2 regions of the Micromonospora sp. DT231 genome follow, and region 2 is predicted to be linked to the other one. Evidence: riboswitches for the same ligand, from Rfam matches in the RefSeq annotation. Region 2 holds a riboswitch; the other holds the start of a gene.
The links. A riboswitch is a leader RNA that binds a small molecule or an ion and turns the genes downstream of it on or off. The one in region 2 is predicted to bind S-adenosylmethionine.

Region 1: it holds a riboswitch for S-adenosylmethionine, as region 2 does, so the genes downstream of both, thrC (threonine synthase) here and ACPXBU_RS27190 (aminotransferase class V-fold PLP-dependent enzyme) in region 2, are expected to answer to the same signal.

The regions. Positions count from the first base shown of each region.
Region 1 covers NZ_JBNCNO010000009.1:295,477-303,048, forward strand. The annotation lists gene ACPXBU_RS23575 (ArsR/SmtB family transcription factor) at 1-228, opposite strand, end outside; gene ACPXBU_RS23580 (DMT family transporter) at 320-1,288, shown strand; SAM riboswitch class I at 1,462-1,597, shown strand; gene thrC (threonine synthase) at 1,608-2,894, shown strand; gene ACPXBU_RS23590 (GNAT family N-acetyltransferase) at 3,217-4,236, shown strand; gene ACPXBU_RS23595 (hypothetical protein) at 4,245-6,437, opposite strand; gene paaN (phenylacetic acid degradation protein PaaN) at 6,564-7,572, shown strand, end outside.
Region 2 covers NZ_JBNCNO010000013.1:12,216-19,787, reverse strand. The annotation lists gene ACPXBU_RS27210 (AI-2E family transporter) at 1-695, opposite strand, end outside; gene ACPXBU_RS27205 (GroES family chaperonin) at 802-1,140, shown strand; gene ACPXBU_RS27200 (hypothetical protein) at 1,234-1,401, shown strand; gene ACPXBU_RS27195 (PrsW family intramembrane metalloprotease) at 1,426-2,907, opposite strand; SAM riboswitch class IV at 2,931-3,051, shown strand; gene ACPXBU_RS27190 (aminotransferase class V-fold PLP-dependent enzyme) at 3,098-4,363, shown strand; gene ACPXBU_RS27185 (FUSC family protein) at 4,378-5,580, opposite strand; gene ACPXBU_RS27180 (HD domain-containing protein) at 5,720-6,382, shown strand; gene ACPXBU_RS27175 (DUF4031 domain-containing protein) at 6,348-6,638, opposite strand; gene ACPXBU_RS27170 (FAD-binding oxidoreductase) at 6,707-7,572, shown strand, end outside.

The DNA.
Region 1 (7,572 bases), on a different contig from region 2:
GACCAGGCGGCTGGTGCCGGCGGCCCGGGTGCGGGTCAGGCCGGCCTCGCGCAGCACTTTCAGGTGGTGGCTGCGGGTCGCCTTGGAGACGCCGAAGTCGAAGCTGCCGCAGGTCGCCTCGCCATCTTCGGCAAGCGCCCGCACGATCTTCAGCCGCACGTCGTCGGCGAGTGCGGCCAGCACGGTGGTCACCGGTACGTCGGTCAGGTCGGGTTCGTGCGGCTCCATGTGACCAGTGTAACCCTTGTTCGACAACTATCGAACAAGCCCCTATGGTCGGTGTCGTTGGTTCGACGATACTCGAACATTGGAGCTGACGATGCGATCCCGTGCCGCCGCCTATCCGCTGCTCGCCGTACTCGGCTGGGGCGTGATGTTCCCGGTCCTGGCCAGTGCGCTGACCCGGGTCGACCCCCTCAACCTGACCACCGCCCGTTACCTGCTCGCGAGCCTCATTCTGGTCGCGATCCTGCTGCTCCGCGAAGGTGCCGGCGCGCTGCGGCACGGCGGCCGGACCGGCGAGATCGTGCTGCTCGGCGTGGTCGGCTTCGCCGGCTTCAACGTGCTCACCAACCTGGCGCTCGAACACGCCGCCCCGCAGCAGATCGCTCTCTTCGTGGCCACCACCCCGCTGATCACCCAGTTGGTCCGGTGGGCCCGGGACGGCGTACGGCCGAAGCCGCTCCTGTTGGCCCTCTCCCTGGTGGCGCTCCTCGGAGTCGGCCTGGTGATCACCCGCGGGAGCCTGGCCGGGCTCGGCCAGTTCGGTCTCGGTGGGCTGATGATGATCGGAGCGGTGCTCGGCTGGGGCATCTACACGCACGGTGCCAGCCGGTTCGGCGACTGGTCACCGCTGCGCTTCACCACCCTGACCGCCCTCGCCGGCACGGCGGCCATGCTGGCCGCGAGCATCGGCGCGGACGCCGTCGGCTGGCAGCACGCGCCGGCCGCCGCCGACCTCGCGGCGGTCACCCCGCAGTTGGCGTACGCCGTGGTCGTCGGCGCGGTCATCGCGGTCCTGGCCTGGAACACAGGTGTGCAGCGGCTCGGCGCCGCCAACGCCGCGCTGTTCATGAACCTGGTCCCGGTCACCACCTTCGCGGTGCAGATCGTCCGCGGCTACCGCCCGGAGCCCATCGAGCTGGTCGGAGCCGCCATCACGATCGGTGCGCTGGTCGCCGCGAACCTCGCCACCCGTGCCCGGATCCGGCCTTCGTCGCCGCCGCAGTCGAGCGCCATCACGGACCGGATAGCGGTGGTCGATCCGGTCGCGGTGAGCGCCCGCTGACCCACCCGCCGGCGCCCCGGGCCCAGCTGGCCCTGCTTGCCGCCCTCGGCGCCGTGGCGATCTACCTCGGGAAGCGCCGCCGCCGGTGACTGGCTGAGTTGTTCGGCTCACAGCGTGGGATCCGCGGTGGAGGCGGCGGACATAGTTGCCTAGACTCGACAGCACAACTGCATACCTCATCCAGAGGGGCTGAGGGATACGGCCCGACGACGCCCCGGCAACCACCCCGCGCGCTCACCGCTGAGCGACCCGCGGGGCAGGTGCCAATTCCGTCCCTGCCGCACCGTGCGATGTGGGGAAAGATGAGAGGACTCTCGACATGACGTCGACGCTCGCCGCCTCCGGCATCGACACCTCCGCCAGCCCCGCCCGCGCCCTGGTCTGTCGCGCCTGCTCGGCCCGTTACCCGCTCGTCGCCCAGCACGCCTGCTACGAGTGTTTCGGCCCGCTGGAGGTCGACTACGACACCGCCGCCCTGGCCACCGTCACCCGCGAGCAGATCGAGGCCGGCCCGGAAAACATCTGGCGCTACGCCGCACTGCTCCCCGCCGGTCAGGACCCGGCCAGCCGGGTCACCCTCGACCCGGGGCTGACCCCGCTGGTGGCGGCCCCGCGCCTCGCCGCCGAGCTGGGCATCTCCGCGCCGTTGTGGGTCAAGGACGACAGCGGCAACCCGACCCACTCGTTCAAGGACCGGGTCGTCTCGGTGGCGCTCACCGCCGCGAAGGCGCTCGGTTTCACCAGGTTCGCCTGCGCGTCGACCGGCAACCTGGCCAACTCGGTGGCCGCGCACGCCGCCCGCGCCGGGGTGCCCTCGGTGGTCTTCATCCCCAGTGACCTCGAGCAGGGCAAGGTCATCACCACCGCCGTCTACGGTGGCGAACTGGTCGCCATCGACGGCTCGTACGACGACGTCAACCGGCTCTGCGGCGAACTGGTGGAGACCGACGAGTTCGAGGACACCGCGTTCGTCAACGTGAACGTCCGGCCGTACTACGCGGAGGGCTCCAAGACCCTCGGCTACGAGGTGGCCGAACAACTCGGCTGGCGCATCCCGGCGCAGGTGGTCATCCCGATGGCCAGTGGCGAGCTGCTCACCAAGATCGACAAGGCGTTCTCCGAGTTGGTGGAGATCGGCCTGGTCCAGGCGCCGGCCGGCGGCTGGAAGGTCTTCGGCGCCCAGTCCGCCGGCTGCAACCCGATCGCCACCGCGTTGCACGCCGACACCGACACGATCATCCCGGTCAAGCCCACCGGCATCGCCAAGTCGCTGAACATCGGCGACCCGGCCGCCGGCGTCTACGCCCTGGAAGCGGTCCGCCGCACCGGAGGCTGGATGGAGTACGCCGACGACGACGAGATCCGCGCCGGCATCCGCGACCTGGCCCGCACCACAGGCGTCTTCGCCGAGACCGCAGGCGGGGTGACCGTCGCGGTGCTCCGCAAGCTCGTCGAATCCGGCCGGCTCGACCCGACCGCGGAGACCGTCGTCTTCAACACCGGCGAGGGCCTGAAGACCGTCGACGCGGTCGCCGGACAGGTCGGACCGACCCACCACATCAAGCCCTCGCTGCGCGCCGCCCGCGACGCAGGTCTCCTAGGCTGACCCGCCCGCGACCCGCTCACCGGCCGGCCCGTGCTGGGTTGGCTTGATGGAGGGGGTGGGGGTCGTCCGGAAGGGGGAGCGAGTGGATCAGTCGTGTAACTGGGATTTCGCTGTGAGTGTGGAAAACCCACCCCCGCGGACTTGACGGCAGGAACCGGACGGCGCAAGATGCTCCGTGCGGGAGGGCATTTCGCCGAAGACTTTTGAAGTTCTTACGACCCAACGCCGGAGGCGTTGTGCGAGTGCCCCTCCCGACCACGTTCGATCGGGCCAGCGATTAATCGCTGGCCCGATCGCTTTCCCGAGGCGCAGGCTCAGCGGCATGAGCATCACGATCGCGTCGTTCGACGGCACCGACCGAACCGCCGTCGACGAGGCGTACCTGATCGGTGCGGCGGCAAAAGACGTCGATCTGCCGGACCTGCCGCCCTTCTGCCGGCGACGCTTCGACGCGTTCTTCCACACACCGATGCCCGGTACCGAGTCGCTCTGGGCGCTGGCCCGGCTCGACGGGGTGCCGGCCGGTTTCCTCCAGGTCGACCTGCCGTACCTCGACAACCCCGACAACGCCGGCGCCGAGCTGACGGTGCATCCGGAGTTGCGGCGGCGGGGCGTCGGTCGGGCGTTGCACGAGTACGGGGTGCGCCTGCTCCGCGAGCGCGGCCGTAAGCGGGTGGTCGCGATGGCCGTCTCCGCGCTGCCCGGCGGGCCTGCCCGAAGCGGGGCGGGCGACGCGTTCGCCGCCGCCACCGGCGCCCAGCGGGCCCTCGCCGAGGTGCGCCGCCGGCTCGATGTCGAGGAGATCGACCGGCTCGCGCTGCGGGCGGCGCTGGCCGAGGCCCAGCCGCGGGCCGAGGGCTACCGGTCGGTCTGCTGGCAGGGGGCGACCCCGCAGGAGTACGTCGCGGACATCGCCTACCTGGACGGCCGGCTGTTCACGGACGCGCCCATGGGGGACGTGCAGTGGGAACCGGAGCAGGTGGACGCCGAGCGCATCCGTGGCAACGAACGGGCGTTGGACGCCCGGGGCCGGCGGTGCTACCACCTCGGGATGCGTCATGAGGCGACCGGTCGACTTGTCGCCTGGACCCTGCTGGACGTGGGCGCCTCCGCCGACTGGCACGCGTACCAGCAGATCACCATCGTCGACCCGGATCACCGTGGGCACCGGCTCGGCCTCATCGCCAAGGCCGAGAACCTGCACCACCTGCTCACCCACGAGCCGGCGGTCCGCGTGATCGACACCTGGAACGCGACCAGCAACAGCTACATGGTGGCGATCAACGAGTTGCTCGGCTTCCGCCCGGTGGACGCCTGGACCGACTGGCAGCTCACGCTCTGATCCGGCGTTCACCCATCCGGCCGTTCCCAGCGCTCGACCAGCTCGCGGATCGCGGCCTGGAAGTCGTCGTCCGGCGTGAACCGGTGGCCCCGCACCGGAGGGGGCACGGTGTCCGTCGGTGGAATGAGGAGTCCCGACGGATCCCGCACCCGACGGTCGACGCGGGCGGCCGGGTCGTCGGATCCGTCGACGAGCGGGACGAACACCGGTCCGCCCACCGCGTCGGTATACCGCCACAGGTTGATCCACCGCCAGGTCAACCGGTTGCCGACCTCGCGCAACATCTCGTCGCTGACGTACGCCGGGAAGATCCGCCGGTACCGGTTTCCGAGCGGGGCGCCGTAGGTGAGCAGGGCCACCCGCCGGCGGCAGTGCTCGGGGAGTTGGAGGACCGTCGCCGCCGCGAGCACGCTGCCGTGACTCTGCCCGGAGAGCACCACCGCGTTGCCGTCGGCGGTGAGCTGCCCGATCCGGCGGGTCAGCTCCGGGACCGCCCGCTCGACGTAGCACGGCGGGGCGAGCGGGTGCGCGGTACGCGGCCAGAAGGTGGCCAGCTCCCAGAGCACCCCGACCAGCCGGATCGCGCCGGATCGGTAGGCGACGAGTCCCATCACCGCGAGGACCGCGGCGAACAGTCCGATCAGCAGGGCGCCCAGGTCGGTCACGAAGATCACCGGACGGGCCAGCGGCTCACCGCCGAGTCGGAGTGCGAGCGCACCCGGGCCGGGACCGATCACCGAGAGCCTGGCCGCCGCCAGGGTGAGCAGTGCCAACACCACGTACGCGCCGGCCAGCAGTGGCCCGAGCCGATCCGTCAGTCGAGCACGCACGATCGCGTCGCGGACGGCCCGGACCCGTTCGGGGGCAGCCCGTGAGGCTTCCGGGTAGTCCCGCCGGACCACGTTTTCGGCCTCCCGGCGGCGACGATTCCGGCCGACCCGGGGTATGAGCAGGGCCGTCATGAGCACCAGGAGCGTTGCGAGGGTGAAGCCGAGGGTCACCCAGCGGTAGGCGATCGGTGGCGACAACGGTGGCGCACCAGGCGGCAGAGGCCGTGCCGGCGTCGGGCTGGAACCACGGTCCAGATACTCGGCGAGCCCGTAGGTCAGGCCCGAGTCGTAGGCGACGGCCAACCCGATCGCGACGGTGATCAGCACCGGCGCGCCCAGCCCGGCCAGCAGGAAGAGAGGCCGGGGAAGGGAACGGCGCTGCACCGCGACCACCAGGCCGAGCACCGCGAGCAGCACCACCTGCCCGGCGAACAGCCCGGCGACCAGCGTCCCGTACCCCGGCAACATCCCTTCGGCCTCCCACGGCGGCCGTGGCAGCGACGCGTACCCCATGGTCAGTGCGGTGAGCGCAACGGCCAACCAGCGGATCGTCGGCGTACTCCGCTGGTCCTGCTCTCCGCGCCGCTCAATCGCCGGCCGACAGAGCAGTACCAACGCGCCGCCGAGCAGCGCCACGTCCGCGGCCAGCAGCAGCCAGCCGGGCAGGGTGGCGTCGTGCGGCGCCAGAGCCAGCAGCAGAGTGAGGTCGAGAGTGCCCAGCGCCACCGCGACATGAACCGAGCGCAGTCGGCGCAGCAGCGCGCGGGTGTCCCAGAAGGCGGGCGCGTCGAGCCGGTCGGCGCCCACCCCGGGCGCGTGGTCGCTGTCCTCGGGAAGCTGCCAGGTCCGGGCGCCGAGTCGCCAGATCAGGACGATCGCGATGATCGGCGGCACGGTCAGCAGTGCGAGCCGCTGACCTGGCGGCACGTCACCCAGCCAGGAAACCTCCCGCCGCCCCTCCAGGCACCTGGGGTAGGCCGCGCACTGCCACGCGATCAGGTCGAGGGACACCCCGACGGTGGAGAGCACGTACATCGAGGTCATCGTCGCGGCCAGCAGCCGGCACAGCGCCCGCGCGACGTGGCCGCCGCGGCCGGTGACCGGCAGCATCCAGACCGCGATGTTGCTGAGCATGAACGGCAGGAGCAGGACCAGGGAGAACGTACGGGTGGCGGTACCGCCGGTCAGCCGACTCCAGCGGTACGCCTCAAGCGTCACCCCGGTGCTGTCCGTGGGGGCACCGTAGCCGGGCCGCGGCCGGTAGAAGCCGGCGTTGTCGTCTCCCGCGACCCGCGCGACGATCGGTCGGTCGAGGAGCGCCTCCGGTCCCTTGTCGGCGACCCCGTGCACCCGGATCTCGGTGATCCTCACCCGCCGCCCTCTCCTGGCCGGCTTTCCTGGCCGGAGGCCCGCGGTTACCCGCTGCCGACCCGGGCAACCCCGCTGTCGGGCATTCGCGCTACTGCTCGCGGACCTGACTCGGGCATGATGGCGGGCATGACGGAGACCCCGCAGCCCCTGTACGACAGGCACGCCGACACCCTCAACCGTGCGCTGACCGCGATCACGGAGCGGGGCTACTGGTCCGCCTATCCCGAATCTCCCAGCCCCCGGGTGTACGGCGAGACCGCCGCCGCCGACGGCAAGGCCGCCTTCGAGGCGTACCTCGGTGGTGATTTTCCGCTCGACCAGCCGGGCGCTGGCGCTCGGGTCGCCACCGAGGCGAGCCCGTTCGGGGTGGAGCTGGCGGTGCGGTACCCGCATGCCGGCCCCGGTGAGTTGATCGAGGCCGCCTCCGCGGCGCTGCCGGCCTGGCGCGACGCCGGCCCGCAGGCCCGCGTGGGGGTCTGCCTGGAGATTCTCGACCGGTTGCACAAGCACATCTTCGAGCTGGCCAACGCGGTGCAGTTCACCAGCGGGCAGGCGTTCGTGATGGCCTTCCAGGCCGGCGGCGCGCACGCGCTGGACCGGGCGCTGGAGGCGCTGGCGTACGCGTACGCCGAGATGACCCGGCACCCGGCCACGGCCGGCTGGGAGAAGGCCGCCGGCAAGGGCGACCCGCTGCGGATGACCAAGACGTTCCACGTGGTGCCGCGTGGGGTGGCGTTGGTGATCGGGTGCAACACCTTCCCGACCTGGAACTCGTACCCCGGGCTGTTCGCCTCGTTGGTCACCGGCAACCCGGTGCTCGTCAAGCCGCACCCGCGCGCGGTGCTGCCGCTGGCGATCACCGTGAAGTACGCCCGGGAGGTGCTCGCCGAGGCCGGGTTCGACCCGAACCTGATCATGCTGGCGGCCGAGGCTCCCGGTGAGAAGCTCGCCAGCGACCTGGCCCTGCACCGCGCTGTGAAGATCGTCGACTTCACCGGTTCCACCGAGTACGGCGACTGGCTGGAGACGCACGCCCGGCAGGCGTCGGTCTACACCGAGAAGGCCGGCCTGAACACCGTCGTCATCGACTCCACCGACGACTTCGCCGGGATGTGTCGCAACCTCGGGTTCACGC
Region 2 (7,572 bases):
TTGTTGATCCAGCTCTGCGCCTCGTCGATGTAGCGGTCGAGCTGGGTGTCGGAGAGGTGCAGCGGACCTGTCTTGAGCCAGTTCTGGATCTGCCGGACGCCCTCCGAGGACTTCTCGCTCAGCTCCGGCACACCTCGGATGAACTCGTTGACCACGAGCGTCAGCGTGCCGATCACCGCGACGAGACCGCCGACCAGCACCACCGCCGTCGCCAGCGACCGGGGCAGTCGAGCCCGCAGCAGCCAGCCCACCGCCGGCGCGAGCAGCGCGGAGAGCAGCAGCGCGATGGCCAGCGGAATGATCACGATCTTGACGGTGCTGACGACCCTGACCAGCGCCCAGGCCACCACACCGATCACGATCAGCCGCCAGCACCAGGCGGCGGCGATCCGCAGTCCGTGCGGGACGTCGGCGTCGTCCCGGCTGGAGGTCGAGCTGTGCAGGTCCACCGGAGGTTCCGCGCCGTAGACCGAGGCGCTCGGCGGTGCGGTCGGCCCCGGCACGGCCGGCGACGCCACCCGGGCGGCGTCCGACACGTCATCCAACTCGTTGGCCGAAATGCCCTCGTCGGCGGGGGCCGACTCCTGTCGTGCCTGGTAGGCGCGACGAAGCCGCCCGCGTACCCGCTCGAAGCGGCTCAAGCGCACCTCCTGGCAGTGAAACCGGCCCGCCAACGGCGACAGGTCGGAGAGCATACGTCCGTCCCGGACACCGTAGGGCAGTTCCGCCACACAATGCCCAGACCACCACCGGCGTAACCACCGGCGGACCCGCCGTCGGCCACACGGTAGCGTCTGCGGCGTGACCGCCGACAATGATCTGGACGCCGGCCTGCCGATTCGCCTGCTGCACGATCGCGTGCTGGTGCGGATGGAGGGCAGCGAGGGCGAACGCCGCTCCACCGCCGGCATCGTCATCCCGGCGACCGCCCAGGTCGGCAAGCGCCTCGCCTGGGCCACGGCGGTAGGGGTGGGGCCGAACGTGCGCGCCATCGTCTCCGGCGACCGGGTGCTCTTCGACCCGGACGACCGCTCCGAGGTCGAGCTGCACGGCCGCGGGTACGTGCTGCTGCGGGAACGCGACGTGCACGCGGTGGCCGCCGAGCGGATCGAGAACGACCCCACCGGCCTCTACCTCTGACGCACCTCCCCCGGCCACCACGCCGCCCCGCGCATCGTTTGCCCAGCCGCACGACGGGAAGCCATCCGGCGACCGTGGCCCTGGGGAGGGACGATGCCAGTATTCGTGAAGAAGCTGTTGACCTGGGGCAGTGTCGCGTTCCTGATCTACTTCATGGCCTTCCGGCCGGACGGCGCCGCGCAGATCTTCAAGGCCATCGGGGGCGCGCTGATGGCGATGTTCCAGGGCTTCGGTGACTTCCTCACCTCCCTGATGACCTGAGACCGCCGGCCGGGGCGCCTGCCGTCAGGGGTGACCCGGCGGCCACGGCGGCGCCGAGCGCGGACCGGCCCAGCCGGGCGGGCCATAGCCCACCGGAGGCGGTGGCGCGGGGGCCAGCACCACCGGGATCGGCACCACCGGCTCGTCCGGGGCGTCCACCGGACGCTGGGTGCCGTCCGGGAAACGCAGGTGGTAGCGGCTGCCGTCCCAGATCCCCGTCGGGGCCTGCGGGTCGCGGCCGACGAAGAACGACCGGTACGCACCGATCGCGTCCAGCAACTCCCGTTCCTCCCGCGCGGTCCGTTCCTGGTCGGCGGGCTTGCGGTCCAGGCCACGAAGCGAGCCGTCGCGCAGCAGGGCCAGTCGGGTGGCCGCGGACTGGTAGCCGCGCATCGCCCGCACCCCGGCGTCGCCGGCCACCCGCCGCGCCCAACTGCGGGCCGCGTGCCGCCGGCCGAGACTGCTCAGCGCGGCCACCTCGGGTGGGCTCAGCCACCCGGCGCGTACGTAGTCCGGCAGGGTCCGCTCGGTGAGCCTCCCCTCCCAGGCGCGCAGCCACACCGCGAGACCCACCATGCCGAAGAAGACAGGCACCATCAGGCCCAGGAAGCCGTACAGCATGATCACCGCCTCGCCGGTGGCCTGGGTCAGCGTGGGCAGCAGGTTCCACGTGCCGTGCAACATCATCGCCAGCAGCAGCCCGCCGATCGGGGCGAGAACCCGGACCCGGCGGTCCGCCGTCCGGGCCGCGATGCCGAGCCCCACACCTGTCATCGAGGTGAAGAGCGGGTGGGCGAACCCGAACAGCAGGATCCGCAGGATGAAGATCCCGATGACCTGGTTGATGCCGGTCACCGGGCCGTACCGGTCAGCTCCGGACGCGTAGCCCAGACCGCCCAGGTAGAGGATGTTCTCCACCATCGCGAAGCCGACCGCGGACAACCCGCAGTAGACCAGGCCGTCGGTGATCCCGGACCACTCCCGCCGGCGGAACACCAGCAGCAGGATCGGGCCCAGCGCCTTGGTCAGCTCCTCGATGAACGGCGCCACCAGCACGCCGGTGAGCGCGTCGGGCAGCCCCCAGTCGGCGAACAGCCCGGCGGCGAAGTCGTTGACCGTGAGCGAGGCGGCGGTGGAGACGAACGCTCCCCAGGCGAAGCAGAAGATCAGATATTTCAGCGGCTCGGGTTCGTACCGGTCCAGCCAGAGGAAGCAGGCGACGAGCACCGGCACCGGCAGGATGGCGGCGGCCACCCCGATCACCAGGGCCTGGACGCCGAGCGACCGGCCGAGCGTGAAGACCATGTACACCGCGCAGGCGGCGATGAGCAGCACCACCGCGGCCAACGCCAGGAACCGCCGCCAACCGAGCCGGCGCAGCGGCATCCGGGGCGCCTGGCCGACGGACGGGGCCGCGGGCGCGGGCGACGGCGGCAGGGGCGTACCGGGCGGGGTGTCGGCCATGCGGTCAGCGTAGCCATCCGCCGCCGGCTGGTCCGGTCGCATCGGTTGCCGCTATGCTGCCGGGAGGTCACGAGTGCCAGCGTTCAGCCCCGGCTTGCTGGCCGGCAACCCTCGTCGAGTTCGCGGTGGGGTGCCCCGGGTGATGACCGGGCCCAGCCCGATCGGTGTGCTGGGCAAGCGCGGACCCCGTCCCGATGCCGCACCCGGGGTCCCTGACCCCGGAGGTTCCGGCGTGCCCGTCACCCTCGTTCCCTCGCTGCCCACCCTGCCCACCGTCGCGCCCGCGTCGGTGCCGCTCGACGTCCTCGGCGTGCCAGGTGAGATCAACCTGGACTACGCGGCGACCGCACCGTGCGCGCGGGCCGCCGCCGACGCGGTGTCCGAGCTACTGCCCTGGTACGCGAGCGTGCATCGCGGCGCGGGCGCGCTGTCGCGGCGCTGCACCCTCGCGTACGAGCAGGCCCGGCAGACGGTGGGTGACTTCTTCGGCGTCCGCGCCGACGATCACGTGATCTTCACCCGCAACACCACCGACGCGCTCAACCTGCTGGCCCGGTCGCTGCCGGCCGGCACCACTGTGGTCACCTTCGCGGGCGAGCACCACGCCAACCTGCTGCCCTGGCCACGCGGTTCGGTACGGCTGCCCGTCCCCGCCGATCCCGCCGGGGCGGTACGCGACCTCGCCGCCGCCCTCACCGAGCTGCGCCGGGGCAGCAACCCGGCGCTGCCGGTGCTGGTCGCGGTGACCGGTGCGAGCAATGTGACAGGTGAGCGGTGGCCGGTCGCCGAGTTGGCCCGGGTGGCACACCGGCACGGTGCCCGGATCGTGCTCGATGCCGCGCAGCTCGCCCCGCACGCCCCGGTCGACCTTCTCGCGCTCGACGTCGACTACCTGGCCGTGTCCGGTCACAAGCTGTACGCGCCGTTCGGTGCGGGTGTGCTGATCGGCCGGGCGGACTGGCTGGACGCCGCTCCGCCGTACCTGGCGGGTGGGGGCGCCACCAGCCACGTCGGCCCGGCCACCCACGACGTGACCTGGGCAAGCGGTCCGGCCCGACACGAGGGTGGCACCCCGAATCTGCTCGGCGCGGTCGCGCTGGCGGCCGTGTGCGCGGCGCTCGGCGCGGCCGACCGGGTCGCGCTGGCCGCCCGCGAGCAGGCGCTGCTGGCGCGACTGCGCACCGGTATCGAGGCGCTGCCGCACGTGGTGGAGCTGCGCACCTTCGGCCCGGACGCGCCCCGGGTGGGCATCGTCTCGTTCGTGGTCGCCGGCTGGGACTCCGCCGACGTGGCCGCGCGGCTGGCGACCGCGCACCGGATCGGCGTACGCGACGGGTTGTTCTGTGCCCACCCGCTGGCCCGGCGGCTGCTCGCCGAGGCGGCGGGGCGTACCGGCCGACGGGACCTGCCGCCCACGGCGTTACGCGCCAGCATCGGCCTGGGCAGCACCGTCGAGCAGGTGGACCTGTTGCTCGCCGCGCTCGCCGAGCTGGGCTGAGGCGCGGTAGACGGTCAGCCGACGGGCGGGGCGGTCGGCGGTTTCGGCGCCTCGCCCGGCTCGGCCGGCTCACCCATCGGGCGTTCCTGCTCCCCGAAGGCGGTGCGGATCCACCGGTTCGCCTCCTCCTGTTCGATCCCGGAGGCCACCAGCAGGTCGCTGGCGGTGGTTCGGATCTGGGCGACGACCACGCTGCCGGAGAAGCCGACGCCGGCGCCGTACGCCCGGCCGGCCTCGCTGACGGCACGCAACGACCGTTCCCGGGCCTTCTCCGGTTCCTCACCGGCGGCGAACTCGTGTTTGAGCAGCCGGACCGACTCGGCGAGGTGGCCGATCGCGTCCGGCATCGGATCGGGCACCGGCTCCTCGTCCTCGATCAACGTGACGGACCGACGGATCAGCGTGCCGGTGTTGCGCATCGCCCGGTCGATCGGGTCGGCCGCCTCCGCGTAGTGGATCAGTTCGCTGCGGCGGTGCCAGCGGGCCGGGGAGAGGGTGGCGGTCTCCTTCGCCCCCTCGATCGCCTCGGCCAACGTGGCCAGTTCCTCCTTGTTGTTGCGCAGCCGGTCCAGGGCCCGCTGGACGGTGGCGCGGTCCCGGCCGCGTAACCCGTCCGCGGTGGCGTCGAGCTGGGCGGCGAGCAGGTCCAGCGCTGGCCGGGCGGCCCGGTTGATCACCCGGAGCGGGTTCAGCGGCAGCAGCACGGCGGTCACCAGGAGCGCGACTCCACCACCGAGGAAGGCGTCCACGAAGCGCGGGATCTCCAGATTCTGGGTGGACGGGCTCAGCGTCACGATCAGCACCGCCGTGGCCGCCGCCTGGATGACGATGGCGACGCTCGCCCCGGCGAAGATCGTGAACAGGATCGCGACGGTGACCACCAGGCCGAGCTGCCAGGCCCCGGTGCCGAGCAAATAGATCAGGAAGTCGCCGATGGCCACCCCGATCCCCACCCCGACGATCAGCTCGATGGTCCGGCGGAACCGCTGACCTACCGACGCGGCGAGGGTGCCGACCGCGGAGATCGGCGCGAAGACCGGTTGCGGGTTGCCGAGCACCTTGTGCGAGATCAGGTACGCCAGCCCGGCGGCCAGCCCCGCCTGCACGGCCAGGCCGCCGGCCATCCGCACCCGGTGCAGCCGGTCGTGCAGGGTGGCCCGGCCCCGATCGCGCAGTTGCTCGGTGGCCTCGGCGATCCGTGCGCCGTCGACGTCCACCAGCCCGTCGCGCAGCGCGGTACGTCGCACCACTGGTGGTCGCTTGTCCCGGGCCACGGCCATGGGCGCGACTACCCGGGACGGGCCGGCTGAATCCTTCCGCGTCGCGCGCCGTGCCCGGATGCGGCAGACTCGGCCGGTGGCCGATCTGCTCAAGCGGTGGCGGGCGGCAGCCCGGGGTGCTGGTGCGAAGCCGGGTGCGGGGTGGACCCGGGCCGGGGAACTGCTGCTCGAGAGGTGGCAGGAGCCGCACCGGCAGTACCACACGGTCGCTCACCTGACGGCTGTGCTCGACGTGGTGGACAGGCACGCCGAGCTGGCCGACCGACCCGACCTGGTCCGGCTGGCGGCCTGGTGGCACGACGCGGTCTACGACCCGCGGGCCACGGGTGACGCCAACGAACAGGACAGCGCCGCGCTGGCCGAGAGCGTGCTCAGCGGGCTCGGGGTGCCGGTGGCCACGGCGGCCGAGGTACGCCGGTTGGTGCTGCTCACCGCCGGCCACGTGGTGGGTCCGGACGACCGGGACGGCGCGCTGCTCTGCGACGCGGACCTCGCCGTGCTGGCCGCGCCCCCGGCGGCGTACGACAGGTACGCGACGGCGATCCGACGGGAGTACGCGCACGTGCCGGAGCCGGCCTTCCGGGCTGGACGGGCGGCGGTGCTGGCCGGCCTGCTGGCGCTGCCCGCGCTGTTCCGGCTGCCGCCGCTGGCGGCCCGCTGGGAGGAGCCGGCCCGGGGCAACGTGCGCCGCGAACTGGCCACGCTCACCGCTGCGGTGCCGCCGACGGGCGAGGGCTGACCAGGTGCTTCGGGCGGCGCAGGTCGGCGGCGCGGAGCAACCGGACCAGCTCCCGGCTCGGCACCACCTGGGCGCCGAGCCACACCGCCGCCGCGAACCGGTCGGCGGGGATGTCGTAGTGGTCCCGGTCGAAGCCGCGCCGGGGCGCGCCGAGCGTCTCGGCGAAGGCGTGCAGCTCGGCGTACGAGACGTCGCTGATCAGGTGTGACCAGAGCCGCCCGCGCCACGGCCAGGCCGGCCGGTCCAGGTAGAGCATGACGTCCAAGCTATCCCGCGTAGTTGATCACGTTGATGATCGGCTGCCGGCGACCTAGCCTCGGTTTCATGGCCCCCACCACGCTCCTGGACGATCTCCGCGCCGCGCTCGGTGCCGACGCCGTGCTCACCGACCCGGACCTGCTGCGCATGCACGAGCGGGACGAGGCGGACCTGTGCGCGGCCGGCACCCCGCTCGTGGTGACCCGTCCGCGCAGCACCGAACAGGTGGTCGCGGTGGTCCGGGCGGCGGCGCGACACGGCGTACCCGTGGTGCCGCAGGGCGCGCGGACGGGGCTGGCCGGCGCGGCGAACGCGGTGGACGGCGCGGTGGTGTTGAGCACCGTCGCGATGGACGAGATCCGGGAGATCGACCCGGTGAGCCGGATCGCTGTGGTCCAGCCGGGAGTGGTCAACGCGGCGCTCGCCGGAGCGGTGGCCAAGCAGGGGCTCTGGTACCCACCCGACCCCGGCTCCTGGGAGTCGTCCACGATCGGCGGCAACGTGGCCACGAACGCGGGCGGCATGTGCTGCGTGAAGTACGGGGTGACCACCGAGTACGTGCTTGGCCTCGAGGTGGTGCTCGCCTCGGGTGAGGTGCTGCGCACCGGCCGGCGGACGGCCAAGGGGGTGGCCGGCTACGACCTGACCCGGCTCTTCGTCGGCTCGGAGGGCACCCTCGGGGTGATCACCGAGGTGACCGTGGCGCTGCGACCGGCCCCGGCCGAGTCGTTGACCCTGGTGGCGGTCTTCGGCTCCACTGCGGCGGCCGGCGCGGCGGTGGCCGAGATCGCGGCCCGTGGGCTCACCCCCAGCCTGCTGGAACTGCTGGACCAGACCCACCTGCGGGCGATCGAGGCGTACCAGCCGATGGGGCTGCGGACCGACGCGCAGGCCCTGCTGCTGGCCGCCGCGGACACCGGCAGCCGGGCAGC